3 regions of the Streptomyces sp. NPDC048415 genome follow, and region 3 is predicted to be linked to each of the others. Evidence: riboswitches for the same ligand, from Rfam matches in the RefSeq annotation. Region 3 holds a riboswitch; each other region holds the start of a gene.
What was found. A riboswitch is a leader RNA that binds a small molecule or an ion and turns the genes downstream of it on or off. The one in region 3 is predicted to bind cyclic di-AMP.
Positions count from the first base shown of each region.

Region 1: it holds a riboswitch for cyclic di-AMP, as region 3 does, so the genes downstream of both, AB0D27_RS13765 (LysM peptidoglycan-binding domain-containing protein) here and AB0D27_RS04340 (LysM peptidoglycan-binding domain-containing M23 family metallopeptidase) in region 3, are expected to answer to the same signal.
Region 2: it holds a riboswitch for cyclic di-AMP, as region 3 does, so the genes downstream of both, AB0D27_RS13550 (transglycosylase family protein) here and AB0D27_RS04340 (LysM peptidoglycan-binding domain-containing M23 family metallopeptidase) in region 3, are expected to answer to the same signal.

Region 1 covers NZ_JBEZKJ010000016.1:18,800-28,722, reverse strand. The annotation lists gene fahA (fumarylacetoacetase) at 1-526, opposite strand, end outside; gene AB0D27_RS13785 (ATP-grasp domain-containing protein) at 764-2,035, shown strand; gene AB0D27_RS13780 (FAD-dependent oxidoreductase) at 2,064-3,305, shown strand; gene AB0D27_RS13775 (hypothetical protein) at 3,394-4,416, opposite strand; gene AB0D27_RS13770 (HAD family hydrolase) at 4,728-5,573, shown strand; gene AB0D27_RS13765 (LysM peptidoglycan-binding domain-containing protein) at 5,583-6,344, opposite strand; cyclic di-AMP (ydaO/yuaA leader) riboswitch at 6,350-6,508, opposite strand; gene AB0D27_RS13760 (hypothetical protein) at 6,778-7,107, opposite strand; gene AB0D27_RS13755 (CocE/NonD family hydrolase) at 7,141-9,156, opposite strand; partial or broken gene AB0D27_RS13750 (oligopeptide:H+ symporter) at 9,197-9,923, opposite strand, start outside.
Region 2 covers NZ_JBEZKJ010000015.1:91,911-101,833, forward strand. The annotation lists gene AB0D27_RS13525 (NAD(P)/FAD-dependent oxidoreductase) at 1-1,196, opposite strand, end outside; gene AB0D27_RS13530 (Ppx/GppA phosphatase family protein) at 1,629-2,570, opposite strand; gene AB0D27_RS13535 (DUF501 domain-containing protein) at 2,761-3,285, opposite strand; gene AB0D27_RS13540 (septum formation initiator family protein) at 3,491-3,967, opposite strand; gene eno (phosphopyruvate hydratase) at 4,157-5,443, opposite strand; gene AB0D27_RS13550 (transglycosylase family protein) at 5,745-6,434, opposite strand; cyclic di-AMP (ydaO/yuaA leader) riboswitch at 6,439-6,616, opposite strand; gene AB0D27_RS13555 (transglycosylase family protein) at 6,800-7,795, opposite strand; gene AB0D27_RS13560 (cytochrome P450) at 7,971-9,242, opposite strand; gene AB0D27_RS13565 (globin domain-containing protein) at 9,453-9,923, shown strand, end outside.
Region 3 covers NZ_JBEZKJ010000003.1:260,156-270,078, reverse strand. The annotation lists gene AB0D27_RS04355 (SGNH/GDSL hydrolase family protein) at 60-845, opposite strand; partial or broken gene AB0D27_RS04350 (DUF6250 domain-containing protein) at 991-1,221, opposite strand; gene AB0D27_RS04345 (hypothetical protein) at 1,209-1,625, opposite strand; gene AB0D27_RS04340 (LysM peptidoglycan-binding domain-containing M23 family metallopeptidase) at 1,818-2,741, opposite strand; cyclic di-AMP (ydaO/yuaA leader) riboswitch at 2,746-2,902, opposite strand; gene AB0D27_RS04335 (alpha-galactosidase) at 3,205-5,274, opposite strand; gene AB0D27_RS04330 (tyrosine-protein phosphatase) at 5,464-6,261, shown strand; gene AB0D27_RS04325 (DUF6126 family protein) at 6,269-6,385, opposite strand; gene AB0D27_RS04320 (XRE family transcriptional regulator) at 6,430-7,068, opposite strand; gene AB0D27_RS04315 (aspartate aminotransferase family protein) at 7,152-8,552, opposite strand; gene dxs (1-deoxy-D-xylulose-5-phosphate synthase) at 8,549-9,923, opposite strand, start outside.

The DNA.
Region 1 (9,923 bases), on a different contig from region 3:
CCGTGCCGGAGCGGCCGTGATAACCGATCGGCAGATGCTTCCAGTTGGGGGTGAGGGAGTCGGCGGCGTCGGGACGGAAGATCTGGCCGACGTTCCGGGCGTGGTTCTCGGAGGCGTAGAAGTCGACGTAGTCCGCCACCTCGAAGGGGAGGTGCAGGGTGACGTCGGAGAGGGGGTGGAAGTGGGGTTCGAGGGTCTCCCGGTGGCTCGGGACCGTGACCCAGGCTGTGAGCGCGCGTCGTACGTCGGACCAGGCCGTGCGGCCCGCGGCGAGCAGCGGGTTCAGGGTCGGCCGCGCCAGCAGCTCGGCGTAGGGGGAGCCGAGCGCCCGGGCCGCCGCGCCGGCGTCGAGCACGTGGGCGCCGAGCCGCACACCGACGCGCCGCTCGCCGGCGCCGGCCGAACTGGCCGAACTGAACGAGTCGGCCGAACTGAACGAGCCGGGGGACTCGGTCAGGGAGAACACGCCGTACGGAAGGTTGTGCGGGCCGAAGGGATCGCCCTCGGGGACTTCGAAGGGGGGCATCGGTCGGTGCCTCGCTTTCGGGTTCGTACTCGCCATGTGATCCATGTGATCCATGCGATCCACGCGTTTCATGTGGTCGCGGCACACGTTACGGGGGAGTGGCCGTACAGCGGCAGTGCCTAAAGAGTTCGCAATGTCCGAAAAGGCCTTGTCGGACGTGTCAATTCCGGCTTAGCGTCCTTTGGGGGACGCGGACGGGGTGGGTCCGGTCCGTAGGGGGAATGCGTGGGGGGACCCGTGGCCAGGAGCTCCAGCAGTGTGCCGGTCGATGCCGATCGGGATGTTCCGGGCCTCATCGTGAAGTTCGGCGACTATCCGCTGCACCACGGCGGGGTGGGCGCCATCCGGAGTCTGGGCCGACTCGGCGTACCGATGTATGCGATCACGGAGGACCGTTACACGCCGGCCGCGAGCTCGCGCTATCTGCGGCGGGCGTTCGTCTGGCCGACGACCGGCACGGAGGAGCCCGAGCGGCTCATCGAGGGTCTGCTGCGCATCGGCCGCCGCATCGGCCGGCCGACGGTCCTCGTGCCGACGGACGAAGAGGCCGCCGTGCTGATCGCCGAGCACCAGGACGAGCTGACCGATCGCTTCCTCTTTCCGCGCGTGGACGCCAAGCTGCCGCGCCGCCTCGCCAGCAAGCGGGGGCTGCACGAACTGTGCGTGGAATACGGCATTGCCAGCCCGGCGGCGGCCTTTCCGGAGTCGTACGAGGAGATCGTCGCCTTCGCCGAGAGCGCTCGCTTCCCTCTCGTCGCCAAGAACCGCGAGGCGTTCGTGCGCCGCAGCCGGCCGGCGGTGAACGGGACGACCAGGATTCCGACCCGCGAGGGACTGCTGACGCTTGCCAAGGACTGGGGGGCGCAACCGGGAGTGATCCTCCAGGAGTACCTGCCGAGGGAGGAGGCCGAGGACTGGATCGTGCACGCGTATTTCGACGCGGAGTCGACGCCGCTCGCGATGTTCACGGGCGTGAAGGTCCGCTCCTGGCCCCCGCACGCGGGAATGACGGCGAATGCGTACGTCGTCGACAATCCGGAACTCGCGGACCTCGCCGCGCGTTTCATCAAACAGATCGGCTTCAGCGGCGTCATCGACCTCGACCTGCGCTTCGACCGGCGCGACGGACAGTACAAGCTCCTTGACTTCAACCCACGGATGGGCGCGCAGTTCCGGCTCTTCGAGAACGAGTCGGGGATCGACGTCGTCCGTGCCATGCATCTGGATCTGACCGGGCGCACCGTTCCCGAGGGGGAACAGCGGGCCGGTCACCGGTACATCGTGGAGAACATCGACCTGCCGGCCCTGCTCGCCTACCGGCGCAGCGGCTATACGACACCGCACGCGCCGGCTCGCGCGAGCGGTACGGAGCTGGCCTGGCTCGCGGGTGACGACCTGCGGCCGTTCTTCACGATGCTCGCGCGCTTCGTGCGGCCGGGCGCGAAGCATCTGTATCAGCTGTGGCGGACCAACCGCCTTGGCAGTACCAACAGTTCCACCGCGAAGTAGACGTAGTACGTCCTGGGGAGGGGACTTCGTGATTCATCCGGTAGCAGTCATCGGTGCCGGGCCATTCGGCCTGTCCACCGCCGCCCATCTGCGGGCGCGCGGTATTCCGGTGCGTGTCTTCGGCGAGCCCATGGTGAGCTGGCGCGATCACATGCCCGAGGGGATGCTTCTGAAGTCGACCCCCGCCGCGTCCTCCATCGACGCCCCGCAGCGTGGGCACACGCTTCTCGATTACTGCAATGCGGCGGGCATACCGCGTCTTGTCACGGACGAGGACATCATCCCGGTCGAGACGTTCATCGCGTACGGGGAGTGGTTCCAGCAGAAGCTGGTGCCCGAGCTGGAGCGGGTGCGGGTCGTCTCGGTGGACCGTAAGGGGGGCCGCGATGGCTCCGGTGGCTCGGGAGGCTCCGGTGGCTCCGGTGGTTTCGAACTGAAGCTGGACTCGGGGGAGTTGTTCACGGCGCGGGCGGTTGTGGTGGCCACCGGTCTGTCCGGGCTGGCCCATCTGCCGCCCGAGCTCGCGGGCGCGGCAGCCGACGGACCCACTCCCACGGGCCCTGTCTCCCACAGTTCCCAGCACCACGACCTGAGCCGGTTCTCCGGCAAGGAGCTGATCGTCGTCGGCGCGGGGCAGTCCGCCCTGGAGACGGCGGCGCTCGCGACGGAGGCGGGCGCGCAAGTGCGGGTCGTCTCGCGGGGCAAAGGCGCCGTCTCCTTCGGCGCGCCCCCATGGGACCAGCCGAAGCTGCGCCCTGAGTCGCCCTTCGGGCGCGCCTGGTCCCTGTGGGCGCTGACCTATTACCCGGGGCCGTACCGCTATCTGCCCGCCCAGGCCCGGCACTATCTGGTCCGCCGCGTGCTCGGTCCGCTCGGCGCCTGGTGGCTCCGCGACCGCTTCGAGGGCAAGGTCGGCGTCCGTGAGGTCCAGCGGATCGTCAGCGCCGACGCCTCCGAGGGCAGCCCCGTCCTCGCTGTCCAGACCCACGGCGGCCGGGTAGAGAAGCTCTCCGCCGACCATGTCATAGCCTCGACCGGCTATCGCGTCGACATCGCCGCGATGGACTTCCTCGGGCACGAGCTGCGCACCGAGTTGTCGGTCAGCCGGGGCACGCCCAAGCTGGGCGCAGGGCTTCGGTCGTCGGTGCCCGGGCTGTACTTCACGGGGTTGCCGGCGGCGGCTTCGTACGGGCCGGTGATGCGGTTCGTGTGCGGGACGGAGTTCGCCTCACCGCGACTGGCCAAGCATCTGGTGGCCGCGCACGGGTGAGCGCGACTGGCCAAGCATCTGGTGGCCGCGCATAGGTGGGTTGGTGGAGGCACGGGCGGCGCCATGACGGGAAGGCGCCTCCTGGTCGTCAGGCCTCTTCGGTGAGGGTCCAGGCGCCGGAGTTTCTCCGTGGGGCGGGGAGGACTTTCCACTTCGAGAGGTCGCCGTCGGTGTCCGGGTTGCCCGAGGGGAGCATCCCTCGGGCGTCGGCCTCGAAGTAGAGGCGGTGCGCCCAGTATTCGGGGAGTTCGTGGCCCAGGAGGTCTTCTCCCACGGGTTCGAATTCCTCGGCGGCGTACCGCTCGTTGATCCGCGCGACCGCCTCCGCGCGGGAGATCCCGAAGCGTGTCACCAGTACGTCCGCCATGTCGCGGAAGTAGTCGAGCCACTCCTCGTCGAGGCGCATCAGGAACTCGCCGGTCCTCGGGGCGCTCTCGTAGATCGCGGCCAGCTGCCAGGTCAGGAAGTCGGCGATCAGCTCTGGAGGGTTGGCGGCCCGGGTGGCGGTGATCTCCCATCCCGGGCAGTCCATGTCGAAGACGACGATGGGGAGGGGGCGGCCGAAGATCTCCGTGAGGAGGCCGCTGGAGTGGAGGTGGCGGGCCAGTTCGATGCAGGTGTCGGCGAAGTGGTTGACCAGGGCCTCGTACTGGTCCTCACTCGCGTCGTCGCCCTCGTCGCCCTCGTCGCCCTCGTCGCCCTCGTCGCCCTCGTCGCCCTCGTCGCCCTCGTCGCCCTCGTCGCCCTCGTCGCCCTCGTCGTCGAACCAGAGGCCGAGGTGCTTGACGTCATCGACGTACAGGGGGCTTCCGGCCGGGTCCTCGGGCACGTTGCCGAGCGTTTCGAAGCCGTCCAGGAGCCAGTAGGCGTAGTTCCAGCGGGCCTCGCCCGGGTCCTCCGGGTACACCGACTGCTGGTACTGGGTCTCGGTGTTGTATCCGATCGCCACGTACGGGCGGCGGGAGTCGTAGTCGATCCGCCAGATGCGGAAGGAGAGAGCGTAGATCTCGGGCTTGGGAGCGTCCGGGAAGCGCCGGATGATCGCTTCAGCGGCCGTGCGGAGGTGCTGTTGGAAGGGAGTCACTCCCCGCTCGGAGGGCGTGAGGGTCATGTCTCTCCCTGGAGCTTCCCGATGGAATTGCCCAACGGACTTACCCAACGGACTTACCCAAGGGACTTGCCCGATGGACTTTCCTGATGAAGGGCTGCGGCTCCTGGCGCGCGTGGGAGCCCGCGCTCGGATAATCCCGCACGCCGGGAGTGGCGTTGGTACGCCCCCCACCGCCAAGCACCGCTCTTACCGCCCGTATCGACGGATATCACCCGTACCGACCGTGTGGTGAGCGGCGTTGCTGACGGGATACCGGACGTCGTCCGGTTCACGCCGGGCCGATGAGTCGTTCGATCCGTATTCTTCGGATCATGGCCGCTCCGACTGCATATTCACTCATCGCCACTGACCTGGACGGAACGCTGCTGCGCGGCGACGACACACTCTCCGACCGGTCCCGGGCAGCGTTGGCGCGGGTGGCCGAGGCGGGCGCCCAGCATCTCGTGGTGACGGGTCGCCCCGCCCCGAGAGTGCGACCGCTGCTCGACGAACTCGGCGGTGAGGGACTGGCGGTGTGCGGCCAGGGGGCGCAGTTGTACGACGCCGGGACGGACCGTCTGCTCTGGTCGGTCACCCTGGACAGGGAGTTGGCGGAGACGGCGCTCGGCAAGATCGAGGCAGAGGTCGGGCTGCTGTACGCGGCGGTGGACCAGGACGGCGTGGACGGGCTGACGCTCATCGAGCCGGGGTACGTGATGCCGCATCCGACGTTGCCGGCGGTGCGGGTGCGGCGGCGCGACGACCTGTGGACCGAACCGATCAGCAAGGTGCTGCTCCGTCACCCGTTCCTGACCGACGACGAGTTGGCGTCGGCGGCGCGGGGAGTGGTCGGTTCGCTGGCTACGGTCACCATGTCGGGGCCCGGCACCGTCGAACTCCAGCCATGCGGCGTGACCAAGGCGACGGGCCTCGCTCTCGCCGCGGCCCACCTCGGCCTCACCCCCCGCACCACCCTCGCCTTCGGCGACATGCCCAATGACATCCCCATGTTCGACTGGGCCGCCCGTGGGATCGCCATGGCCAACGCCCACCCGGAACTCAAGGCGGTGGCCGACGAGGTGACCCTGTCGAACGAGGAGGACGGGATCGCGGTGGTGCTGGAACGGCTCTTCGGGGGCTCGGAGAGCCGGTCATCCCGGGTGAACAGCACCTCGTGAGTCGGTCGCTCAGTAGGCGCCGTTGACGTTGTCGATCGAGCCGTACTTCGCCGCCGCGTAGTTGCAGGCCGCCGTGATGTTCGCGACCGGGTCATAGGGATCCATGGCGGTGCCCGGGACGTGGTAAGCGGTGAAGGTGGGGTCGATGACCTGGAGGAGGCCCTTGGAGGGGATGCCGGCGGCGGCGTTGGAGTCCCAGTTGTTGATGGCCAGCGGGTTGCCCGAGGACTCGCGCATGACGTTGCGGTGGATACCGTCATAGCTGCCCGGGATGCCCGACTTGGCCATGATGTCCAGGGACTGCTTGATCCAGCCGTCGAGGTTGTTGGTGTACGTCTTCGCGGAGGCGGGGGTGGCGGTGGACGCGCTCGCCGACTTGGTGGCCGTGGCCGACACGGCTGTCGCCGACTTTGCGGACGTTTTGGTGGTTTTCGTACCGACCGTCAGCGTGAGGCCCGGGTGAATCAGTGTCGGGTCGTTGCCTATGACCGCGCGGTTGGCCTTGTACAGATCTTGCCAGCTGCCGGCCGTGGCGTGGTCCTTCGCGATCTTGGACAGGGTGTCGCCCGCGACCACCTTGTAGGTGACGAGCGAGACCTGCGGGACGGCGGCTTGTGCGACCTGTGCGACCTGTGTCGTCTGGGTGGCGGCGTGCGCGCCGGTCGCGCTCACGAGCGGGAGTGCGAGTGCGGCTCCGCTGGTTCCCACGGCGACCATGCCGCGGGTGAGGGGGCTGGTTCTGGGGCGGCGGTGCTTGCCTCGTCGGGCCATGACGAACGTCCTCTCCGGTGCCTGCGAGGTGAGCTGTCGGGTTCGGGCGGGAGCTGCCCGGCCGCGCGATGAGCGCGACTTCACCCCTAGCCGTTCCGGTGTCCGGATCGGCGGCTTGCCTGGGTCCCCCGCTCCTGCCGTGCGTGCGTGGGTGGGTGGGTTTCCGGGCGGCGGCAGGATTCGGCGATCCGCTCGGATCGACGTGAAGGTATGCGAGAGCACATGTCCGTAACAAGGCCGGATTTCCCGGTGAAGATCGCTTTCGCCTGATTGCGGCAGGGGTGAAACGTCCGATTGTGCCGGAATTCGATCCTCAACTTGCCTTTCGCAAAGGGGGGATCGCTGCGGGCCGCGAAACGCCCGACGCCGTCAGGCGTGACCCAATTCACGCGACCAATCCGAATCAAAGCGGCAAGCAGCGCAACTCGGGCATTTATGTTTCCAGCGTCCAGGCCGTGGAGTGCCTGGGCGGCGCCGGCCGTACCTCCCACACGGAGAGGTCCTTGTCCGGGTCGTCGTCGGGGAGGCGACCCGCGTTGGGCTCGAAGTAGAGCCCGTAGCCCCAGTATTCGGGCAGTTCGCGGCACATCGGCTCGGGATAGCCGGCGAACTTCCGCCCCTCGTATGCCCGGTTGATCCTCGCCACGGCCTCGGCGCGCGGGATTCCGAAGCGCGTGACCATCTCGTGGGCCATCTCGCGGAAGTACCCGAGCATGCCCTCGTCGAGGTCCATCAGGAATTCCTCGGTCCGCGTCCGCGCCATGACCTCAGAATCACCTACGGCACCCCCGAGTCTCTAGCCCGCCGTGCGCGGGATCCTCTTCTCCCAGGTCCGGTGGAAGACCACCTCGTCGCCGTCCCTGCAGATGACCTCGTTGGCGGTGATGAAGGCCTCGGCGTCGCAGGTGATGTCGGATGTCGTCGAGATACGGGCATCCCAGGGCAGGTCCGGGCGGTGGAAGCGGATCGACCAGGTCGAGCGGGCGCGGGCCGAAAGGGGGTCCGAGGCGTCGATCGTGTACGTCTCCAGTGCGTCCTCGGTGAATTCGAGGCCGTCGGGGTAGACGCGCGTGCCGCCGTAGCGCGGGTCCACTTCCAGGCGCCAGGTGCCGGCGGCCACGTCGCGGACGACCAGGCGTTCCGGCCGGGGCTCGTCCAGTGTGGCGGGGGAGACCACGCCCAGGGGTTCGGACTGCTCCGGCGCCTCGAAGGTGATCGGCTTCGACCCCGCCGCCGAGGATGCCGACTCCCTTGTGCGCACCGGGAGGTCCAGCGTGCTTCCGGTGGGATCCAGGGTGAAGCCCGTCTCCGAGCCCGGCTGGGGCCAGATCCAGGGCCAGTACGCCGAGGAGACGGCGAGACGGATGCGGTGCCCCGGCGGGAACGCGTAGCCGATGCTGTTCAGCTCGAAAACCACGTTCTCCGTAGAACCCTGTTTCCAGGGAACCGCCTGGTCACGGCCGTGGCGCGCTGACAGGTTCAGTACACCTCGGGTGACGAGCGTCGAGGCTCCGTCGGGGGCCACGTCGCAGAGGCGGGCGATCACCTGCCCCCGGGGAGACGAGGACGTCAGCCGCAGGTCGACCCTCGGGCGGCCCAACACCCAGGTCTCCTCCGGCACTTCGAATTCGAAGCAGGCCGACCTGGCGTCCTCCTCCCGCTGGTCCGGGGGCAGGTCCGCGTCGTTCCCCAAGGGAAAGAAGCGGCCCGCGTCCACTCCGGTGTGCTGAGGGGACCGGACGAGGACCGGAGGGCCCTGGAGCTCGTACGCGGTCGGGGTCACTGAGGGGGAGGGCCAGGCCGGGTCGCCCACCCAGCGGCCGGGGAGAGACGGGTACGTCGTCGCCGGGGGATGCGCGTCCATGACGTACGAGCGCAGGACGGGTTCCGCCATCACGCCCGTGTCGGTCTCCCGCAGCCAGTGGTCCCACCAGCGCAGCGTCTCCTGGAGGAAGCCGATCGCCGGGCCGGGCGGCAGGCCCCGGTCCGGGTACTGGTGCGACCAGGGGCCGATCAGGCCTCGTACACGGTCCGCGGGAAGGTTCTCGACCAGGCGCAGCACCGTGTCGCGGTACGGGTCGTGCCAGCCGCCGACCGCCAGCACCGCCGCCCGGATCGCGCCGTAGTCCTCGCAGACGCTGCCGTGCCGCCAATACGCGTCCCGGGTCTGGTGTGCCAGCCAGGTGTGGACGAAGGGGTCCACCGCCTCCAGGCGCTTCACCCACATGTCACGCCACATCACCTCGCCCACGTGGACGGGGTCCGGTGGGCGGGAGACGAAGGCGAGCATGGTGGCCGCCCAGGCGTGCATGTCGACGGCGAGGACGGAACCTCCCATGTAGTGCGCGTCGTTGTCATAGCGATCGTCCGTCGAGCAGACCGTGACGATCGCCTTGAGCGGCTCGGGCGCGAGGGCCGCGATCTGGAGGGAGTTGAAGCCGCCCCAGGAGATGCCGAACATGCCCACCCGGCCCGAGCACCAGGGCTGGGCTGCCAGCCAGTTGACGACTTCCACCCCGTCGGCCAGCTCGACCTCGGAGTACTCGTCCGTCGGCAAGCCCTCCGAGTTGCCGTGACCGCGCACGTCCACGCGGACGGAGGCGTAGCCGTGACCGGCGTACCAGGGGTGGCGCTGCCAGTCGCGGGGCGCGGTCCAGTCGGTGAGGCGGTACGGGAGGTACTCGAGGAGGGCCGGTACGGGCTCGTCGGTCAGCGGGCGCCAGACCCGCGCGTACAGACGGGTGCCGTCCGGTAGGGGGATGAGGACGTCCTCGTGAGCCGTCTCGTAGGGGAAGGACGTACGCATGCGCATGCTCATGGGGAGGACCTCAGTGGACGGGGTGCATCTTGTGGCGCAGCCGGCCGCGCTCCTCGGGCGTCACCCGGGGGCCGGCGAACATCAGCGCGAAGTAGACGACCGGGGCGATCACCGAGATGAGGGGGAGCAGGTCGACGAAACGGCCCACCGTCAGGGATCCGGCGGCGGCCAGGAGTACGGCCAGGAGTACGGCCAGGAGTGCGGCCAGTACGGCCAGTACGGCCACGACCAGCAGACCGCAGACGATTCCGCGGACGGCGCGGCGTCTCGCGGCCGGGACGAGGGCGAATTCCGCCGGGTGCGTGCGTCCGGCCAGGTGACGGCGACGGCGGCCCGCCACGTACGGGATCAGACCGAACGTCATACCGATCGCGGCCGCCGAGAAGCCCCAGTGCCGGCCCCTGTGGTCGCCGAGCCGGCTGGTGATGAGGGGGCCCGCGAAGGCGCCGATGTTGATCGCCATGTAGTAGATCGCCATGTAGGGGAGGGCGAAGCCGGCGTCGCGACGGTCGTCGTCGGTGCGGTAGAGCTTGCCGGCCATCGTGGCGACGTTGGGCTTGAGCAGGCCGGTGCCCGCGCTGATCAGACGCAGGCCCGTCCAGGTCGTGACGGTCGTCGGTACCGCCATGGAGTAGTGGCCGCAGGCGATCAGGATGCCGCCCCACAGGACCGCGCGGTACGAGCCGAGCGTGCGGGCGGCGAGCCGGCCGCTTGCGACGGAGAGCAGATGGACGGGCGTTCCGTACGCCGCCGACACCGAT
Region 2 (9,923 bases), on a different contig from region 3:
CCGTGGTAGCCACGGTGCATGTACCACGCGAGACGGCCCTTGAGCTTGATCTTCACCTTGCCCATGACGATCATCGCGACGCCCTTGTGGAGCCCGAGACCCGCGACAGCACCCTTGTTGGCGTGGCTGTACTCCTTCTGCGGGAAGCCCCGCAGACCGGAGATCACGTTGTCGCCGAGAACCCGCGCCTGACGCAGCGCGTGCTGCGCGTTCGGCGGGCACCAGGCGTTCTCGACACCGGCCTTGCGGGCGGCGACGTCGGGCACCTGGGCGTTGTCGCCCGCGGCCCAGATGTAGTCCGTGCCCTGCACCTGGAGCGTGGTCCGGGTGTCCACGTGACCGCGCGGGCCGAGCGGCAGACCGAAGCGGGAGAGAACGGGGTTCGGCTTCACGCCGGCCGTCCACACGATGGTGTTGGAGTCGACCTCGAGGCCGTTCTTGAGAACCACGTGGCCGTCGACGCAGGAGTCCATGGAGGTGGAGAGGTAGATCTCCACACCGCGGCTCTCCAGGTGCTCCTTGCCGTACTGGCCGAGCTTGGGACCGACCTCGGGGAGGATCTTGTCCGCGGCGTCGACGAGGATAAAGCGCATGTCCTCACGGGACACGTTGGTGTAGTACTTCGACGCGTCACGGGCCATGTCCTCGACCTCACCGATGGTCTCCGCACCCGCGAAGCCACCGCCGACGAAGACGAACGTCAGCGCCTTGCGCCGGACGTCCTCGTCGGTCGTGGAGTCAGCCTTGTCGAGCTGCTCGAGGACGTGGTTGCGCAGGCCGATGGACTCCTCGATGCCCTTCATGCCGATGCCCTGCTCGGCGAGGCCGGGGATCGGGAAGGTGCGGGAGACCGCGCCCATCGCGATGACGAGGTAGTCGAAAGGCAGCTCGTACGCCTCACCCACGAGGGGGGCGATCGTGGCGACCTTGCGGTCCTGGTCGATGGTGGTGACCCGGCCGGTGAGGACCTCCGCCTTGGGGAGCACGCGTCGCAGCGGGACGACGACATGCCGCGGGGAGATGCTGCCGGCGGCGGCTTCGGGGAGGAAGGGCTGGTAGGTCATGTACGACCGGGGGTCGACGACCGTGACGGTCGCCTCTCCGTAGCGCATCTTCTTCAGAATGCGCCGAGCTGCGTACAGGCCTACGTACCCACCGCCTACTACGAGGATCCTGGGACGCTCCGTGGTGCTCATGCCATCGAGTATCCACCCGGTCTTGGGGGGTCGCTCGTGCGCCCCTTCACAAGCTTGGTCAGGGTCTCTGCTACACTGCGCCGCCCACGTGACCCAGGTCATGGCGCGACGGGGGGACCACCGTGTAGTGCGGACCGTTGTCAACACCGCGTGAGCTGCCGCTCCGGCCCTTCCGACCGACCGGACCAGCCCCCGGGTTCACCCTCCCGCAACGCCCCCGAAACGCGCCGCCGAGCACGCTTCCGGACCGCCCGAGCCCCCCGGGAGGGCCCCTGCGGCCCATTCCTCGCCCGGCAGCGGGCTTTTCCTTGTGAAGAACTTCACGAACTTTCCTGACGACACTTCCCGGAGGGCCTTTCCGGGCCCCTCAGGACGCGCTCATACGTTATCCGACCTGCTCAGCCGAGGCTACTGACAGGTAGCAAAGGAGAGCTAAGCCACGGACCAGGCGATGCCGTCGAGGATGTCGTGCTCGCTGACGACGACCTCGTCCGCCCCGATCCGCTCCATGATCGAAAGCAGTACCAGAGCTCCCGCGGCGATGACATCGACCCGCCCCGGGTGCATCGAGGGAATCGCGGCGCGCTCGGCGTGCGTGGACGCCAGCAGCCACTCGGTGATCTCGCGGACCTTGTCGTAGGAGACCCGGGAGTGGTGGATCGCCGCGGAGTCGTACTCGGGCAGGTTCTGGGCGATCGCCGAGACCGTGGTGACCGAGCCGGCGAGCCCGACGAGCGTCCGTGCCTCGCGCAGCGGCACGGTCTGCTCCGCGAGGTCCAGCGCCGCCTCGATGTCCGCGCGGATCGCGTCGATCTGCCCGGGCGTCGGCGGATCACTGACGACTCCCTCCTGCACGAGGTGCCGCTCGGTCATCCGTACGCACCCGATGTCGACGGACCGCGCGGCGCGCACGTGCTCCTCGCCCACGACCAGCTCGGTCGAACCGCCACCAATGTCCACGACCAGGTAGGGCTTGGCCAGGTCGTCCCGGCCCGTCAGCTCCTTGGTCGCGCCGATGAAGGAGAACTCCGCCTCCTGGTCGCCGGTGATGACCTCCGGCTCCACGCCGAGGATGTCCTGCACTCCGCGCACGAAGTCCTCCCGGTTCTCCGCGTCGCGGGAGGCGGACGTCGCGACGAAGCGCAGCTTCTGGGCGCCGTGCTCCTTGATGACCGCCGCGTACTCCCGGCACGCCGCGAACGTCCGCTCCAGCGCGTCGGGCGCGAGCCGCCCCGTCCGGTCGACTCCCTGCCCGAGCCGCACGATCGTCATCCTGCGGTCCAGCTCGACGAGTTCCCCCGTGGCGGGATCCGCGTCTGCGACGAGCAGCCGGATGGAGTTGGTGCCACAGTCGATGGCAGCGACCCTGGTCATGGTGTCTGGTCTCCTGGCTGAAGGGTTCTGGCCCGTCCGGCGTTTGAGGACGAGCGCGAAGCGCGACAAGGGGGTCTGGGGGCGGAGCCCCCCAGGTACGGTGGGGGTCCCCCCGCTCGAGCGAAGCCGAGAGTGGGGGAGGGTAGGGGCGGCGGGGGCGAAACTCCCCTCGCCGCACCCCAGCGGCGCGTCAGTCGCCCTCGGCCGGGACCACACACGGCCCCTTGCTCCACCACTCCGGCAGCATCGCGATCGCCTCGTCCCCGAGCGGATTGACCCCCGGGCCCGCGGCCAGGGAGTGCGCGACGAGCACGTGAAGGCACTTCACCCGGTCCGGCATACCCCCCGCACTGGGGAATCCCTCCAGCACCTCGATGGAGTCACGCCGAGCGATGTAGTCCTCGTGCGCGGCACGGTAGGCGGCGGCCAGTTCGGGATCGGTCGCCAGACGGTCCGTCATCTCCTTCATGACGCCGTTGGCCTCCAGCGTCCCGATCGCGGAAGCCGCACGCGGGCACGTCAGGTAGTACGTCGTCGGGAACGGCGTCCCGTCAGGCAGCCGCGGCGCCGTCTCGACGACGTCCGGCTGCCCGCACGGACACCGGTGCACGATCGCGCGCAACCCGCGCGGCGGCCGCCCGAGCTGCTGCTTGAAGGCCTCGACGTCCGCGTCGGTCGGCTCGGTGCGCGGAGTGGGCGGCGGTGGCGTTTCCATGCCGTGATTCACATGTCTTTCTGGTCAGTTCATGGGTCGTCGTCACTGATCGGATCGTGTCACTGATCCGGTCGTCGTCACTGATCCGGTCGTCGTCACTGGTCCGGGCCGTCGTCACTGGTCGGGCCGTCGTCACTGATCCGGTCGTCGTCACTGGTCCGGGCCGTCGTCACTGGTCGGGCCGTCGTCACTGATCCGGTCGTCGTCACTGGTCGGCGGCGTCGGACTTGTCCACGCCGTCCCAGACGTTGGCGTACCAGGGACGGCCGGCCGCCCCCTGTTCGGCGCGGGACTGCTTCGCCGCGTCCGGATCGATCACGACATAGCCGGTCTCACCCGGCATCACATAGTGCAGCCGCTGCCGGATCTGCTGCTGGGCGTACGCGTCGTCCTGCCAGCGCGCCTTGAGGTCGCGCAGCTGCTCGACCCGCTGGCGGGCCTGCTCCCGCTGCCGCTCCAGATTGGCGACCTGGGTGCGCTGGGACACGTACTGCCTCATCGGGTACGCGAGGGCGACGATCAGGGAGCACAGGACGAGGGCCAGCAGCGCGGCCCGGCCGGTCAGCCGCGAGCGGCGGGCCTGCCGCTTGGTCTGGGAGCGATAGACCCGGGCCGCCGTCTGCTCGCCGAGCAGCTTCAGCCTGGTCGCGGTGGAGAACCGGTCCCGGTCCTTCACGGCCATGTCCCGCCTCCCCTTCACACATGCGGACGTCCCCGCACACGGTACGGGACCGGGTACGGGGACGTACGTACGACGCTTCCTACGGCCTCGAGGCTCAGCCTTGCTGTGCCCATCGTCCGCAAAGCGGAACGGCGGGAACGCTCAGCCCTTGCTGTGCCCATCGTCCGCCAAGCGGAACAGCGGGAACGCTCAGCCCTTGAAGCGCGGGAAGGCGCTGCGACCGGCGTACACCGCCGCGTCGTCGAGGATCTCCTCGATGCGCAGCAGCTGGTTGTACTTGGCGACGCGGTCCGAGCGGGCCGGGGCGCCGGTCTTGATCTGGCCGCAGTTCACCGCGACGGCGAGGTCGGCGATGGTGACGTCCTCGGTCTCGCCGGAGCGGTGGGACATCATGCACTTGAAGCCGTTGCGCTGGGCCATCTCGACGGCGTCCAGGGTCTCGGTCAGCGAGCCGATCTGGTTGACCTTGACGAGCAGGGCGTTCGCGGAGCCCTCCTCGATGCCGCGGGCGAGGCGCTCGGGGTTGGTGACGAAGAGGTCGTCGCCGACGATCTGGACCTTGTCGCCCAGCTTCTCGGTGATGACGTTCCAGCCGGCCCAGTCGTCCTCGTACAGCGGGTCCTCGATGGAGACGAGCGGGTACGCGGAGACGAGCTCCTCGTAGTACTCCGTCATCTCGGCGGCCGAGCGGGACTTGCCCTCGAACTCGTAGCTGCCGTCCTTGTAGAACTCCGACGCGGCGACGTCGAGCGCGAGCGCGATCTGCTCGCCGGGGACGTAACCGGCCTGCTTGATGGCCTCGAGGATTAGGTCGAGCGCGGCGCGGTTGGACTCCAGGTTCGGGGCGAAGCCGCCCTCGTCACCGAGACCGGTGGACAGGCCCTTGGTCTTCAGCACCTTCTTGAGGGTGTGGTAGACCTCGGCGCCCCAGCGCAGCGCCTCGGAGAAGGACTCCGCGCCGATCGGGGCGATCATGAACTCCTGGATGTCCACGTTCGAGTCGGCGTGCGACCCGCCGTTCAGGATGTTCATCATCGGAACGGGCAGCAGGTGCGCGTTCGGGCCGCCCAGGTAGCGGAAGAGCGGGAGGTCGCTGGCCTCGGAGGCGGCGTGCGCGACGGCGAGCGAGACGCCGAGGATGGCGTTGGCGCCGAGCGAGCCCTTGTTGTCGGTGGCGTCCAGGTCGAACATCGCCTGGTCGATCAGGCGCTGCTCGGTGGCGTCGTAGCCGACGAGCTCCGGGCCGATCTGCTCAATGACGGCGAGGACGGCCTTCTCGACACCCTTGCCCTGGTAGCGGTTGGGGTCCCCGTCGCGGAGCTCGATGGCCTCGAAGGCGCCGGTGGAAGCGCCGGACGGGACGGCGGCACGACCCGTGCTGCCGTCGTCGAGGCCGACCTCGACCTCGACCGTGGGGTTGCCTCGGGAGTCCAGGATTTCCCGGGCTACGACGACGTCGATGGACGGCACGAGCATCTCCTTCTGGGATGTGACGCGGGTACGCAGAGCTTTTCGCGGGCTCTGCGAGATGAGCCTAACCGCCTCGGAGGGATCGGCCAGCCGGTCGACCACCCCTTGGGCAGAACCGAGAGTAAATTGTTTCCGAACGGAACAAAAACCTGCCCCGTACATGAAACCCGCCCCGCGCCGGCCCGACAGGAAAAAGCCCCGCTCCGGTGCGTACGGGGGAACACGCACCGGAGCGGGGAGCCCGTGGGGACGGGGGCCCTCACCGGGGTCTCCACCATGGAGACCCCTTCTACGAGAGGGCTGTCATTCAGCTGAGGTGCAGCTGCTGACCGGGGTAGATGAAGTCGGCGTCGTCGACGATGTCCTTGTTCAGCTTGAACAGCTTCTGCCAGCCGCCCTTGACGTTCTTCTTCTCGGCGATCGAGCTGAGGGTGTCACCCTTGACGACCTTGTACTCGCCGTCACCCTTCTTGACCTTCTTGCCGGTCGGGGTGGTGACGGTCTTCTTGGCGACCGGGCGCTCGGTGGAACGGGAGGCGGGCTGCTCCGTCGTCCGGGTGGTGGTGCTCTGCGAGCCGCTCGACGAGGAGGAGCTGGAGGGCGTGGACGTGCCACCGCTGTACGCGGCGCTCGACAGGCCCGTGCCGCAGGTCGGCCAGGCACCCTTGCCCTGCGCGGCGAGGACCTTCTCGCCGATGGTGATCTGCTCCGACTTGGAGGCCTGGTTGGCGGTGGAGGCGTAGGCGGTGCCGCCGTACGCGGCCCAGGTGGAGGACGAGAACTGCAGGCCGCCGTAGTAGCCGTTGCCAGTGTTGATGGACCAGTTGCCACCGGACTCGCACTGGGCGACCGCGTCCCACTCGGAGGAGGTGGCGGCGGAGGCGTTGCCGGCCGCCATCAGCGGGGCGGCGATGGCGACACCGGTGACACCGGCGAGCGTGGCGACACGGGTGGCCTTGGAAGGACGGCGGTGCTTGCCCTTGCTGGAAAACAGCATGGAGAGATCCCCTCACCGACGCCTGCGAGGTGAGCTGTCGGGTTCGGGCGGGTGAGTGCCCGGCCGCGCGCCTCGGCCCTTCGGCCTCTGGCGCACGTCTTCACCCCAAGCCGCTCCCGGTCAACTCCCGGGCGCGGCGCTTACCTTGGGTCCCCCGCTCCTGCCTACGGCGCTTGACGCGACGACTGTTCCCGTACGGCCGCTGGCAGGATTCGGCGTTGCGACCGTCGGGGCCCGCGGTGGCGAGCGATCACGACCGTAGACATGCGATCGGCGGAATTCCAAAGACGATCAGGGCTTCTGAGACCCATCTCTCACTCGCGCCAAACCGGACATTACACGGCGAACCAGGACGCGAACTCCCGCTACTTTTCGTCCGTTTCAGCACCAACTGCAAGACTCTGACCGGGGATGATGAGGTCGGGATCGGCACCGACCGTCTCCTTGTTCCCGGCGTACAGCTCGGCCCATCCACCCTTGAGGTCAAGGTCGTCGGCGATCGTCCAGAGACTGTCACCGGTGCGCACGGTGTACGAGCCGTCGGCGGCGTCACGCGAGGCGCTCGAGCCGCGCGAGGCGTGCCGCCCGGAAGCGCTGTCCGTACGACCGTCGGTCACACCCTCCGCCGTGCCCTCGTCGGCGCTGCCGCCACGGTGACGGCCCGCGCCGGTCGTCCCGGACTCGGACGCACCCGAAGAGTCGCCGTTCTGCGTGGAGTTGTCCGATTCGCCATTCGTGGCGGTTTTCGCGTCCGAGCTGTCGGAACCCTGTGAGGTACCGGAAGACGTGTCGGACTTCGTCGAGTTCCCGGTCGCGTCCGAGGAGGAGCCGGACGAGGAAGAGGAGTCGGACGACGAGTCGGACGAACCGGATGAAAGAGACGAACTCGGCGAGTCGGAGGAACTTGACGAGCCCGAGGAGTCCGACGAGCCGGACGTGCTCGACGAGTCGTTCGCCACCCCCGTGTCGACCTCGACCTCGCCCGAGTTCTTGCTGAGCCCGGAGAGCGGCCCACAGGTGGGCCAGGCGGCGAGACCCTTGGCATCGAGGAGCTTCTCGGCGACGGCTATCTGCTGCGAGCGGCTGGCCTGATCGGGCCTCGAGGCGTACGCGAGACCGCCGTGCGCCTCCCAGTCGTCCTGGGTCAACTGCAGGCCGCCGAAGTACCCGTTGCCGTCATTGGTGCTCCACGCGCCGCCGCTCTCGCACTCCGCGACCCGGTCCCACGTGGTGCCGTCGGCCGCGCTCGCACTGGTGGCGCCGAGCAACGGGATCGCGATGGCCGATCCGGTCACTCCTGCGGCGACGATGAGGGCCGGGGCCTGACGGGGGCGACGATGACGGCCGTTCCCGGAGCGCATGCGGAAGCCTTTCGCGTGACAGCAGGTGACTACAGCGGCAGATGGGCCGCGTTGATGGGTGAACGTATCCGCACTCGAACGCTTGTCACAAGTCGATGCAGCGCAGATCACGTGAAGATCACAGAGTTGAGGGACCGTCACTTTTTCCCTGGTGAGAGGCGGTTTCCCGCCCTGCCTACCGCCCGGGTGCGAACTCCACGGGAAGCGTGCGCAACCCCCGCATAATGAGCCCGCCACGCCAGCGCAAATCGGCAGAATCTCCCGCGAGTTGGAGATCGGGGAGGCGGGTGAGGAGGGTGGCGAGGGCGGTCTGCCCCTCCAGGCGGGCGAGCGGCGCGCCGAGGCAGTAATGGATGCCGTGACCGTACCCGAGGTGCTGATTGTCACGCCGCGAGAGGTCGAGCGTGTCCGGCTGCTCGAACCGCTCGGGGTCACGGTCCGCAGCCGCCAGTACGACGAGGACGGGGTCGCCGGGCGCGATGTCCTGCCCGCCGATCCGCACGGCCTCGGTCGCGAACCGCCACGTGGCGAGTTCGACCGGCCCGTCGTAGCGCAGGAGTTCCTCCACCCCGGTTTCCAGGAGCCCGGTCTCCTTGGCGGCGAGGGAGGCCTGGAGGCGTGCGCGCTGTTCAGGGTGGGTGAGAAGCGCGTACGTGCCGTTGCCGATCAAGTTCACCGTGGTCTCGAAGCCGGCGAACAGAAGGATGAAGGCCATCGCCGCCGCCTCGTTCTCGGTGAGGTGTTCGCCGTGATCGGAGGCGCGGATGAGGCCGGAGATGAGGTCTTCGCCGGGGCCGGGCCGCTCGGGGAGGAGTTGGCGCTTGCGGTGGATCAGCTCGGCGAGATACCCGCGCATCTTCTTGACGGACCGCGCCACACCGCCCCTCGGCCCTCCGCCGTGCCGGATCATCATCCCCGCCCAGTCCCGGAAGTCGTCCTGGTCCTCGCGGGGGACGCCGAGCAGGTCGCAAATGGCGTAAATCGGCAGCGGAAACGCGAATTCGTGGATGAGGTCGGCGGAGCCCTTGGCCGCGAACTGGTCGATGAGGTGGTCGGTGAGCTGCTGCACCCGCGGCGCGAACTCGGCCACGCGGCGGGGGGTGAAGGCCTTGGAGACGAGCCGCCGCAGTCGCGTGTGGTCCGGCGGATCGATGTTGAGCAGATGCGTCATCAACTCGGCCTTGCGCTCCCCCGGGATGCCGGTCTTCCCCTTGGCGTGCGGGGGTTCGTCGTGATGGGCCGGGTTCTTGCTCAGCCGCGCCTCGGCCAGGGCCTGCTTGGCGTCCACGTACCGGGTGACCAGCCAGGCTTCCACCCCACTGGGCAGGCGCGTCCTGTGCACGGGCGCGTGCTCCCTGAGCCAGGCGTACGCCGGGTAGGGGTTGGTGGCGAACTCCCAGGTGAAGAGTTCGGGCGTGGGGCCGGTGGGAGTGGGGTGCTCGGTCACCGTCCCACGCTATCCGGAGGGGACAGGCACAGCCTCCGCCATCAGCGAGCCCTGCGTTCGGTCGTCCCGGCCGCCTCACCGGGTCGACGCTGACCTGGAGCAACCGTACTCAGGGGGACCCCCGCCCCACCCCCACCCGCTTCACCCCAGGCTGTCCGTAAATCGCCTGCGGTTTGACTGCGCGGCTCGAGAACTCCCTACATTCGCGAAGTGGACCCCGAAATACTCAGATCCAGCTTCGCGGTCGTCGAGAGACGGGCCGAGTTCGCGGTCAAGTACTTCTACTCGCATCTGTTCCGGCACCATCCGGATGTCCGCGGGCTGTTTCCGCTGGACTTCCCGGAGGACATGCAGCGGCAGCGGGACAGACTATTCGCGGCGCTCACCTATGTGATGCAGCGGCTGGAGGATCCGGGACTGCCAGGGTACTTACGGGAGCTCGGGCGGGACCACCGGAAGTATCTGGCGGAGCCGGAGCATTACGCGGCCGTGGGGGCGAGTCTGATCGCCGCGTTCGCCGTCGTCGCGGGGCCGGCGTGGAACGTGGAGGTCGAGAAGGCCTGGGGCGAGGCGTACGGGGCGATCACGAACGTGATGCTGCAGGGCGCGTGGGAGGCACAGCACCACGGCGAACCGCCCTGGTGGGACGCCGAGGTCACCGCCCGGACCCGGCACGGCGAC
Region 3 (9,923 bases):
GCACCCCGCACCCACCATCAGCGGTCGGCGCCGACCTGCCAGGCGGGAGAGGCCGGACGTCAGGCCACCGACTCGATTCGCATCTTGATGTCGTCCGGCGACAGGGTTCCCTTGGCCGCCACGTGGTCGCCCGACGACTCCCCGCGCAACCGCCGCCCGATCCAGGGGACCAGGTACTCACGGGCCCAGTGGATGTCGTCGCGCCGTACTTCCAGGGTGCCGCGCGGCGGCAGCGGCGGCCAGGGCTGGTCAGGGTCGGCGGGGACTTCGAGGCCGAGGACCTGGCCGGCGCGGAGCGCCACCCGGGTGTGGCCCTCGGGAGAGAGGTGCAGGCGGTCACCGTCCCAGGCGCGGCGGTCCTGGATCGTCTTGAGCGACCAGAGGTCGAGGACCGGACAGCCGTACCGGTCCGCGATGGCCCGCACATGCCCGTTGTACGTGGCGATCTTGCCGCGCAGGTGTTTCAGCACGGGCACACCACGGGTGTCGAAGCCGGTGGTCACCATCACGGTGCCCACGGCGGAGGTAAGTTCGGCGATCGCGCGCTCGAAGCGTTCCGCGACCTCGTCGGGGTCGGTGCCGGGCCGGATGATGTCGTTGCCGCCCGCGGAGAAGGAGACCAGATCCGGGGCGAGTTCCTTGGCGCGCGGGAGCTGGTCCTCGACGATCTGGTCGAGCAGTTTGCCGCGTACAGCGAGATTGGTGTAGTTGAAGTCGCCCTCGGGCCGCCGGTCCGCGAGAAGCACCGCGAACCGGTCGGCCCATCCGACAAGGGCCCCGTCAGGCCCGGGGTCGCCGACGCCCTCGGTGAAGCTGTCCCCCACCGCCACGTACGACCCGATCACTGATCTGTTGTCACTCTTCGAATCGTCTGCCACATCGGGTCATGATTCACCTTTCGATGTGAGCTACGCGACCGTAAGGAAGGGTTGACGGTTGGTGAGATAAGCCACTCGTCAAGTATTGACCAATCTTGGAATACGCCTCGGATCAGGGGCGTTGATGCAGCCGCCACACACGGAAGTCACTGATCCGGAAATGGCTCCAGGTGGTGCGGAACGCGAAGTGCCCGCTGGTGTAGGGCTCCACGTCGGTGTAGTGGAAGACCAGCCACCCGTTGTTCCACCATTGCACGAGGGAGCCGTCCGAGACGATCCGGACCTGGTTGGGCTCGTTCGCGACGAGCAGCGGCTCGGTGTAGTCGTAGATCAGCGGCCGAACGCGGCGTCGGTGTCGTACCAGGGGAAGTGGGACACGATGCCCAGATCGGACTGCTGGATGGCGAAGCCCTCCGGGCCCGGCCTGTCGGGGTCGAGGTCGGCGATGTCGAACCGGTCACCGTGAATAGCCCCGTCGACGACGTAGCGCAGGGTGCCGTCGCTGTTCACGACGTAGTTGCCATCGGCGATCTCGTCGCTGCCGCCCTGGTCCACGTCGACGGTACGGATCTGGTGGAAGCTGGTGGCGCCGCTGCCCGAGGGGGCAACGTACTTCCAGCGCCGGGTCAGATCCGTCCCGTTGAAGTCCCACGTCTGGAAGAGGACGCGGAAGACTCCGCGCCCGGCTCCGACGCGGGTGACCAACTTCATGACGAGGCTGGGGTGTTCGCCGTCGAGGTAGGCGATGCCGGAGGGGCCGTCGGCGACGAAGTCGTCGGGGACCGGCTGCCGGGTGCGCTCGGTGCCCGTCTCGCCGTCGATCGCCGAGATGAACTAGCGCTGATCATGAACCGCTCACGGAACACCGAAGGCCGGACCCCGGGGATCGTGGGGTCCGGCCTTTGGAGGCGGTCCTGCCGTCAGGAGCAGGGAGCGGCGTCAGACGACGGCGACGCCGTGCGAGCGCAGGTACCCGACCGGGTCCACGTCCGAGCCGTAGTTCGGCGTGGTGCGGATCTCGAAGTGCAGGTGCGGTCCGGTGACATTGCCGGTCGCGCCCGAGAGGCCGACCTGCTGGCCCGCGGTCACGGTCTGGCCCGCCGAGACGGAGAGCGCGGACATGTGGGCGTACTGCGAGTACTGGCCGTCGGCGTGCTGGATGACGACCTGGTTGCCGTACGCGCCGCCCCAGCCCGCGGAGACGACGGTGCCGGGGGCAATGGCCTTGATGGTGGTGCCGGTCGGGACCACGAAGTCCACACCGGTGTGGTAACCGCTGGACCACATGCTGCCCGCCACCTTGTAGCCGGTGCCGATCGTCGCACCCTCGACCGGCAGGGTGTAACCGGAACTGGTGGCGATGGAGGCGGGCTTGGCCGTGGCGGTCTTGGTGGTCTTCGCGGCCGAGGTCGTCGTCTTGGTGGACGACTGGGTGGCGCCGGCGGCCGCGGCCTTCTTGCCGATCGTCAGCTTCAGGCCGGGGTGGATCAGCGACGGGTCGCTGCCGATGGCCGAGCGGTTGTCGGAGTAGAGCTTCTTCCAGCCGCCGCTGACGTTCTGCTCGTCGGCGATCTTGGAGAGATAGTCGCCGGCCCTCACCGCGTAGGTCTTCGTCGCGGCCACCTTCTTCGCGGCGGTGGGAGCGGCGGTCGCGGTCTTCTCGACCTTCTGCGCGACGGCCTTCTGCGCGACGGCCTTCTGCGCGACGGCCTTCTGCGCGACAGCGGCGGTCGGAGTCGCGGCATGGGCGCCGGCGGCCCCCATCAGAGGCAGCGCGAGCGCGGCGCCACCGGTTCCGGCCACGGCGATCGAGCGGGTGAAACGCTGGGACTTGGGACGGCGGTGCTTACCCTTCGCGGGCATGACGAGTTCCTCTCCGGCGCCTGCGAGGTGAGCTGTCGGGTGCGGGCTGGAGATGCCCGGCCGTGCGCATGCGCGGCTGTACCCCTAGCCGTTCCGGAGACCGGAACAGGCATGGAACCTGTGGGTCCCCCGCTCCTGCCGTGTGCGGGTGAGTGTGCGGATTCCGGGCGGCGGCAGGATTGGGCGTCCGTCCGGATTGGGGCAGAACGTAAGCGAGATGAGAGCGCTTCGACAACCATGGGCGATTTCTATGCACGTGCCGTTCTTGATCCATGCCGGAATTCCGGTCACCCTCCGTGCATGGACGATCTTTTCCGTTCCTCAACCCGCCTTTGAATTCGGGCTGATTGTGAAATGGACGCCGCAACGCATCGTCACGAATATGACGCTCCTCACGCACCTCACCCCACGGTGCTTTATTCCAGGGTTAGTTGGAATGAAGACGCCAATTCGGACAGAACAGTCAGATGCGACGCAGTCGGATAACCGTCGCATCGAGGTCGCCGCGAAGCCTCGTCCGCACCCCGTGATGCAGCAGCACCGCCCCTCGGTACACTTCGCCCGTTTCGCGGCACTCATACGCTTGTGTCGGGTCGAGTCCGCGCAACCGGAGTGCGGCGACGGGCTCACCGTGGTGCTGGGCCTGGAGCCAGGCGAGCACGACGGTCTCGTCGCCGTGGACGTACTGCACCGCGCTCAGCCCGCCCTCCGGGGGCCGCAGCCGATAGAGGTCGCCGCGCTGCACGACGGGCCGGATGTCTTTGTAGAGCTCCACCCACTCCCGCGCCTCGTCGAGTTCCTGCTCGCTCCACTTGGTGAGGTCTCCGCCGACACCGAGCACCCCGGCCATGGCGCTCACGAAGCGGAAGCGCAGCGAGCTGGCGCGCCCGTTGAGCTGCGTATTCGGGCTGTCCGTGACCCACGCGGCCATGATCCGGGCCGGGTGGACCTGGCTGAAGCCGTACTGGATGGCGAGCCGGTCGAGCGGGTCGGTGTTGTCGGAGGTCCACACCTGGTCCGTGCGCGCCATGATGCCCAGGTCGATACGGCCACCGCCGCCCGAGCAGGACTCGAAGGCGACGCCCGGGTGGGCGGCCCGCAGCCGGTCGAGGAGTGCGTACAGGGCCTGTACGTGCTCGACCCACAGCTTCTGCGGGTAGCGCTCGGCCGGCCAACCCGCGTCGGTGAAGCAGCGGTTGAAATCCCATTTCACATAGTCGATCGGGGCGCTGGAGAGCAGGCCGTCGAGCTGCCCCCAGAGATACTCCTGGACGTCCGGGCGCGCGAGGTTCAGTACAAGCTGATTGCGGTATTCCGTCCTGGTTCGACCCGGCTGGAACTGCACCCAGTCGGGGTGCGTGCGATACAGCTCGCTGTCCGGATTGACCATTTCCGGCTCGACCCAGATCCCGAACCGCATACCGAGCCCGTGCACATGGTCGGCGAGCGGCTTGAGTCCCGCGGGGAAGCGGTCGGGGTTGGGCGTCCAGTCGCCGAGGCCGGCCCGGTCGCTGGTGCGCGCCCCGAACCAGCCGTCGTCGACCACGAACAACTCGACCCCCATCGCGGCGGCCCGCCGCGCGAGCGCCTGCTGCTGCTCCTCGGAGATGTCGAAGGTGGTGGCCTCCCAGGAGTTGAACAGCACCGGCCGGTCCTGGCCGGCGTCGGGGATGACATACGCCCGCTGGTACGCGTGCCAGGCCCGGCTCGCCCCGCCGAAGCCGCCGTCGCTCCACAGCCCGGCGAAGACGGGGGTCGTGAACGACTCCCCCGGCTCCAGTCGCAGCAGTCCCGAGTCGTCGTACCCGGCGCCGCCGGTGATCTGCACGCGCGCGTCCGGAAGCTGGGCCACGGAGATCCGCCAGGAACCCGACCAGCCGAGCGCGCATCCGTAGACCTCGCCGGTCTCCTCGGTCGCCTCTGTGTCGAGCGCGACCCACGGCAGGTGCTGGTGCCCGGTGTGCCCGCGCCGGCTGCCGATGACCTTCTCACCGTAGGTGAGGGGGGAGCGCGCCAGCCGGGACTCGGCCGCCCATCGGCCGTGCAGCTGGGACAGCCGCCATCCGTCGCGCTCGGGCAGCGTCCAGGTCGCGGAGTCGGCGCGCAGCAGCTCCAGGGCGGGGCCCTCGCCCGCCAGGGTGACCCAGCGCTCGATGACATCGCCACGTGTCCGGTAGTGCAGCGTGATGCCGAGCCCGGAGTCGGAGAAGCGCAGCCGCAGCTCGTCACCGTCCGTGCCGTACTCCTCGAAGCGCCACTCGGTGCCGCGCCGCTCGTCCGTCCGCACCGACAGGGCGGGGCGTACGAAGCGGGGGCCGCCCTCGACCGGGTACTCCTCGTGTCCGTCGAGCGGCGACTCGAACGGCCAGTACCGCGATGCGGGCAGGACGGCGAGCGCCTCGGCGTCGGGCAGCGTGATCCGCGGGCCCCAGTGCAGATGCAGCAGCTCGTCGCGTTCGGTGAGCCGCAGTGCGTAACTGCTCGTCGGCCCCGACAGAAGCCACGTACGACCGTCCGCGCCGACCTCGATCATCGGTCCCCCACAGATTCGAACAGCTGCGATCACAGACCAACATCATCAGGGGATCCGGGTTCGGGAGCAACGCCTGTGGACAACTCATTGCCTCAGGAACCCATGTCGTATCGTCAAGAACGCAAACCGTCGACACACGCCGCCGAGCAGAGCCCGAGCAGCGACGACGGCCGAATGGGAGGAGCCCCCGTGACGCAGCAGATCCCGTCGACCGAGCCCGAGCTGGCCGGAGTGCGCAACTTCCGGGACGTGGGCGGCCTGCCCACCGAGGACGGCCGGCAGGTGAGGTACGGGCAGCTGTTCCGCAGCGGCCATCTCGCGCACGCCACCGAGGAGGACGCCGCGTTCCTCGCCTCCCTGGGACTGCACACCATCTTCGACTTCCGCAATGCCTCGGACCAGAAGCTGGAGGGCCCGGACGTCGAGCTGCCCGGCGTGCGGAACGTGAACCTTCCGCTGACCGACCCGGCCGACGGCGCCGAGTTCTGGAAGATGGTCCGCGACGGCGACCTCGACCAGCTACGCGCGATCCTGTCGGACGGCAAGGGCGCGAACCGGATGATCGTGTCCTACCGCACGATCATCAAGGAGCGCACCGCCGAGCACTCCCGGGTGCTGCACGCGCTGGCCGAGGACAGCGTGCCCGCCCTGATGCACTGCGCGGCGGGCAAGGACCGCGCCGGCCTGTCCATAGCCGTGACGCTCCTCGCCCTCGGCGTCGAGCGCGACGCGATCATCGCCGACTACCTGGAGTCGAACGCCGCGCATCGCCGCTACAAGGTGCACCGCAGCAGCACCTCCGCCTCCGCGTACTCGCCGGAGGTCATGGAGCTGCTCAGCCCGCTGTTCGACGCGCGCGCCGCCTACCTGACGGCGGCCTTCGAGACGATCGAGGAGACCTGGGGCGGGGTCGACGCCTACCTGAAGCAGGGGCTGGGCATGACCCCCGAGCTGCGGGAGCGCCTGCGGGAGCGGCTGCTGGACTGACGTACGCCTACTGGTTGTGCGCGCCCAGCGTGAAGAGCAGGTAGATGAAGGCCGCGAAGAGATGGCCGACGGCCACGTAGATGATCAGTCGCACCCACAGGGCGCGCGGGAACTTCTCCTCCATGGACCGCCGCGGGCCCGTCGGTTCGGTCTTCTCGGTGGGTTCGGTCATGGCGTCTCTCCCGAGGTCGGGTGTCCCGTCGCCGGGCCGAGGCACAGCGCGGCGGTGGGGCTCTGCAGCAGGGTGTGTACGAAGAGGAGCTCGGCCCCGCCGCGATCGTCGGCGGCGATGCGGTGCGGGGTGAGCGAGTCGAAGTGCGCGCTGTCGCCCGGCGCGAGCACGTGCGCGGTGTCCCCGAGGCGCAGTCGCAGCCGGCCCTTGAGGACGTAGAGCCACTCCTCGCCGGGGTGCACGCGCACGATGTCGCCCTGCGAGCCGTACGGGACGTGCACGCGCAGGGCCTGCATGCCGCGGCCCGAAGCGCCGGCCTGCCAGTAGGTCCAGCCGCCCGCCCCGGTCGGCTCCATGTCGGCGGCGCGTACGATCGCGTCACGCTCGGCGACCGTCTCGCCGAGCAGCTCCGAGACCGTCGTACCGTAGATACGAGCCAGCGCGAGCAGCATCGGCAGCGAAGGCTGGCGCCGGCCGGTCTCCAGGCGCGAGAGGTGGGCGGGCGAGAGCCCGGCGGCGCGGGACGCGACCTCAAGGGTCAGGGAGGCGCGGCGGCGCAGCGCACGGAGCTGTGGCGCGACGGCGGGCAGCTCGGCGGACGGCTCTTCGACCGCCCCGGTCTCAGCAGGGCTCATGTCTTCCATTGAGCCCGAGCCTTACCTGTGGGGCAAATCTTTTGCCCCACAGGTAAAAACCAGAACCAGCAGGCGGGCGAAGATCAGCGGTTCGCCACCGCCTGCTTCACCAGTGTCTTGCCGAAGTCCCACATCAGCCCGCCGCCGCTGTGCGCGTCGTCCATCACGGCGGTGAAGGCCTCCACGAAGCGGTCCACGTCCCGCTCGCCGATGATCAGCGGCGGGATCAGCTTGATCACCTCCAGGTGATCGCCGGAGACCTGGGTGAGGATGCGGTGCCGTTGCAGTAGCGGCACGACCACCATCTGCGCGAACAGGCCCTTGCGCGCGGCCTGCAGCATGGTCCAGCGGCTGCGCAGCTTCAGCGACTTGGGCCGCCCGAACTCGATGCCGATCATCAGACCCCGGCCGCGTACGTCGCTGAGCAGCTCATATGTGTCCACCAGTGCGGTGAGCCGGGACTTCAGCCGTTCGCCCGTGGCCCGGGCGTTCGCCACGACCTGCTCGTTCTCCATGACGGAGAGCACGGCGAGCCCCGCCGCCATGGCCTGCGCGTTCGACCCGAAGCTCGCCGAGTGGACGAGGACCCGGTCCATCGACGAGTAGACCTTCTTGAAGATCCAGTCCTTGCCGAGGGTGGCCCCGACCGGCACGTAGCCGCCGGACAGCGCCTTGGCCACACACACCAGGTCCGGCTCGACGCCTTCCTCGTGCTGGTAGGCGTAGAAGTCCCCGGTCCTCCCGAGGCCCGTCTGCACCTCGTCCGCGATGAGCAGCGCCTTGTGCTGGTGCAGCAACTCCTGGGCGGCGCGCAGATATCCGGGCGGCGCCTCGTGCACGCCCTTGCCCTGGATGGGCTCGACGATGAGCGCGGCGACGTCGCCCTTCTTCAACTCCCGTGCCAGAGCGTCGAGATCACCGAGCGCGACGGCCGTGTCGGGCAGCAGCGGTGCGAAGCCGTCGCGGAACCCGTCCTCGCCGTTCACGGACAGCGAGCCGGTGGTCAGCCCGTGGAAGGCGTGCGCGCAGTACAGGATCCGCGGCTTCCCGGTGGCGTAGCGGGCGAACTTCAGCGCGGTCTCGACGGCCTCCGTGCCGCTGTTGCCGAAGAACACCCGGTCCAGGTGAGGGCTGTGGGCGAGCAGCTTCTCCGCGAGGAGCCCGGGCAGCGGCTGGCAGTCGAAGCGGGTGAGGTCGGCGAGCGAGGCGTCGAGGACGTCGTGCAGCGCCCTGCGGACGACGGGGTGGTGGCGGCCCAGGCCCATCACTCCGAACCCGGCGAGCATGTCCAGGTAGTCGTCGCCGTCCGCGTCCCAGAAGTGGGCACCCTCGGCACGCTCGTACACCTTGTCGAAGCCGATGGTGTGCAGCATGCGCGGGAGCTGGTGATTCAGGTACTTGGTGTGCAGCTCGTAGCGCTCGGCTCCGCGCTCGGCGAGGAGCGCGCCGAGGTCGAAATCGCCCTTCTCCGCAGGGTCGGTCATTGCTGTTTCTCCTTGGACAACTCATCCACGGACAGCTCGTCCTTCGCCTTGGACAGCTCATCCTTGACGGCCAGGCCGGCGCTGATCCGCCCGGCGATCTCGACGGGCGTCAGACCTATGTCGGCCAGCACCTCACCGCGCTTGGCGTGCGCGAGGAACTGCTCCGGTATGCCGAACCGCCTTACCGGGACGTCGACTTCGGCGTCCCCGAGCGCCAGCGCGACCGCCGCGCCGACCCCGGCCGCCCGGCTGTTGTCCTCGACGACGGCGACGAGCCGGTGCTCGGCGGCGAGGCCGGGCAGCGACGGGTCGACGGGTTTCACCCAACGCGGGTCGACGACGGTGCAGCCGATGCCGCGGGCTTCGAGCAGTTCGGCGGCCTGGAGACAGACCGGGGCCATGACGCCGACCGCGACGAGCAGCACCTCGGGGTGGTCGGCCCGATGCAGCACATCCATGCCGCCCACATGGTCGGCCGCCGGGATCCGCGGCCCGACCGACTCCTTCGGGAAGCGGATCAGCGTAGGCGCGTCGTCGACGGCGACCGCCTCCCGCAGCTGGGCCCGCAGCTGGTCGGCGTCGCGCGGGGCGGCGATCCTGAGGCCCGGTACGACCTGGAGGATCGACATGTCCCACATGCCGTTGTGCGAGGCCCCGTCGACACCGGTGACCCCGGCCCGGTCGAGGACGAAGGTCACGCCGCAGCGGTGCAGTGCGACGTCCATGAGGAGCTGGTCGAAGGCCCGGTTGAGGAAGGTGGCGTAGACGGCGACGACGGGATGCAGGCCGCCGGTGGCGAGGCCGGCCGCGGACACCGTGGCGTGCTGCTCGGCGATTCCGACGTCCCACACGCGATCGGGGAACCTCTCGGCGAACTTCCCGAGTCCCACCGGGTGCAGCATGGCCGCCGTGATCGCCACGACGTCCTCGCGCTCCTGGCCGATCCTGACGATCTCGTCACCGAACACCGAGGTCCAGGAAGGCCCGTTGGACGGCGCGAGAGGCTCGCAGGTGAGCGGGTCCATCACGCCGACCGTGTGGAAGTGGTCCTCCTCGTGCGCCAGCGCGGGCTCGTAACCGCGCCCCTTCTCCGTCAGGCAGTGGATGAGCACGGGCCCGTGGAAGCGTTTCGCGCGCCGTAGCGCGGACTCCACGGCGCCCATGTCGTGTCCGTCGATCGGCCCGAGGTACTTGAGCCCCAGATCCTCGAACATGCCCTGCGGCGCGAAAGCGTCCTTGAACCCCTTCTTCGCGCCGTGCAGCGACTCGTAGACGGTGTTTCCGATGACGGGCGTGCGCAGTAGTACGTCCTTGCCCCAGGCGAGGACCTTCTCGTAACTGTCGGTCGTACGAAGGGTGGCGAGGTGGTTC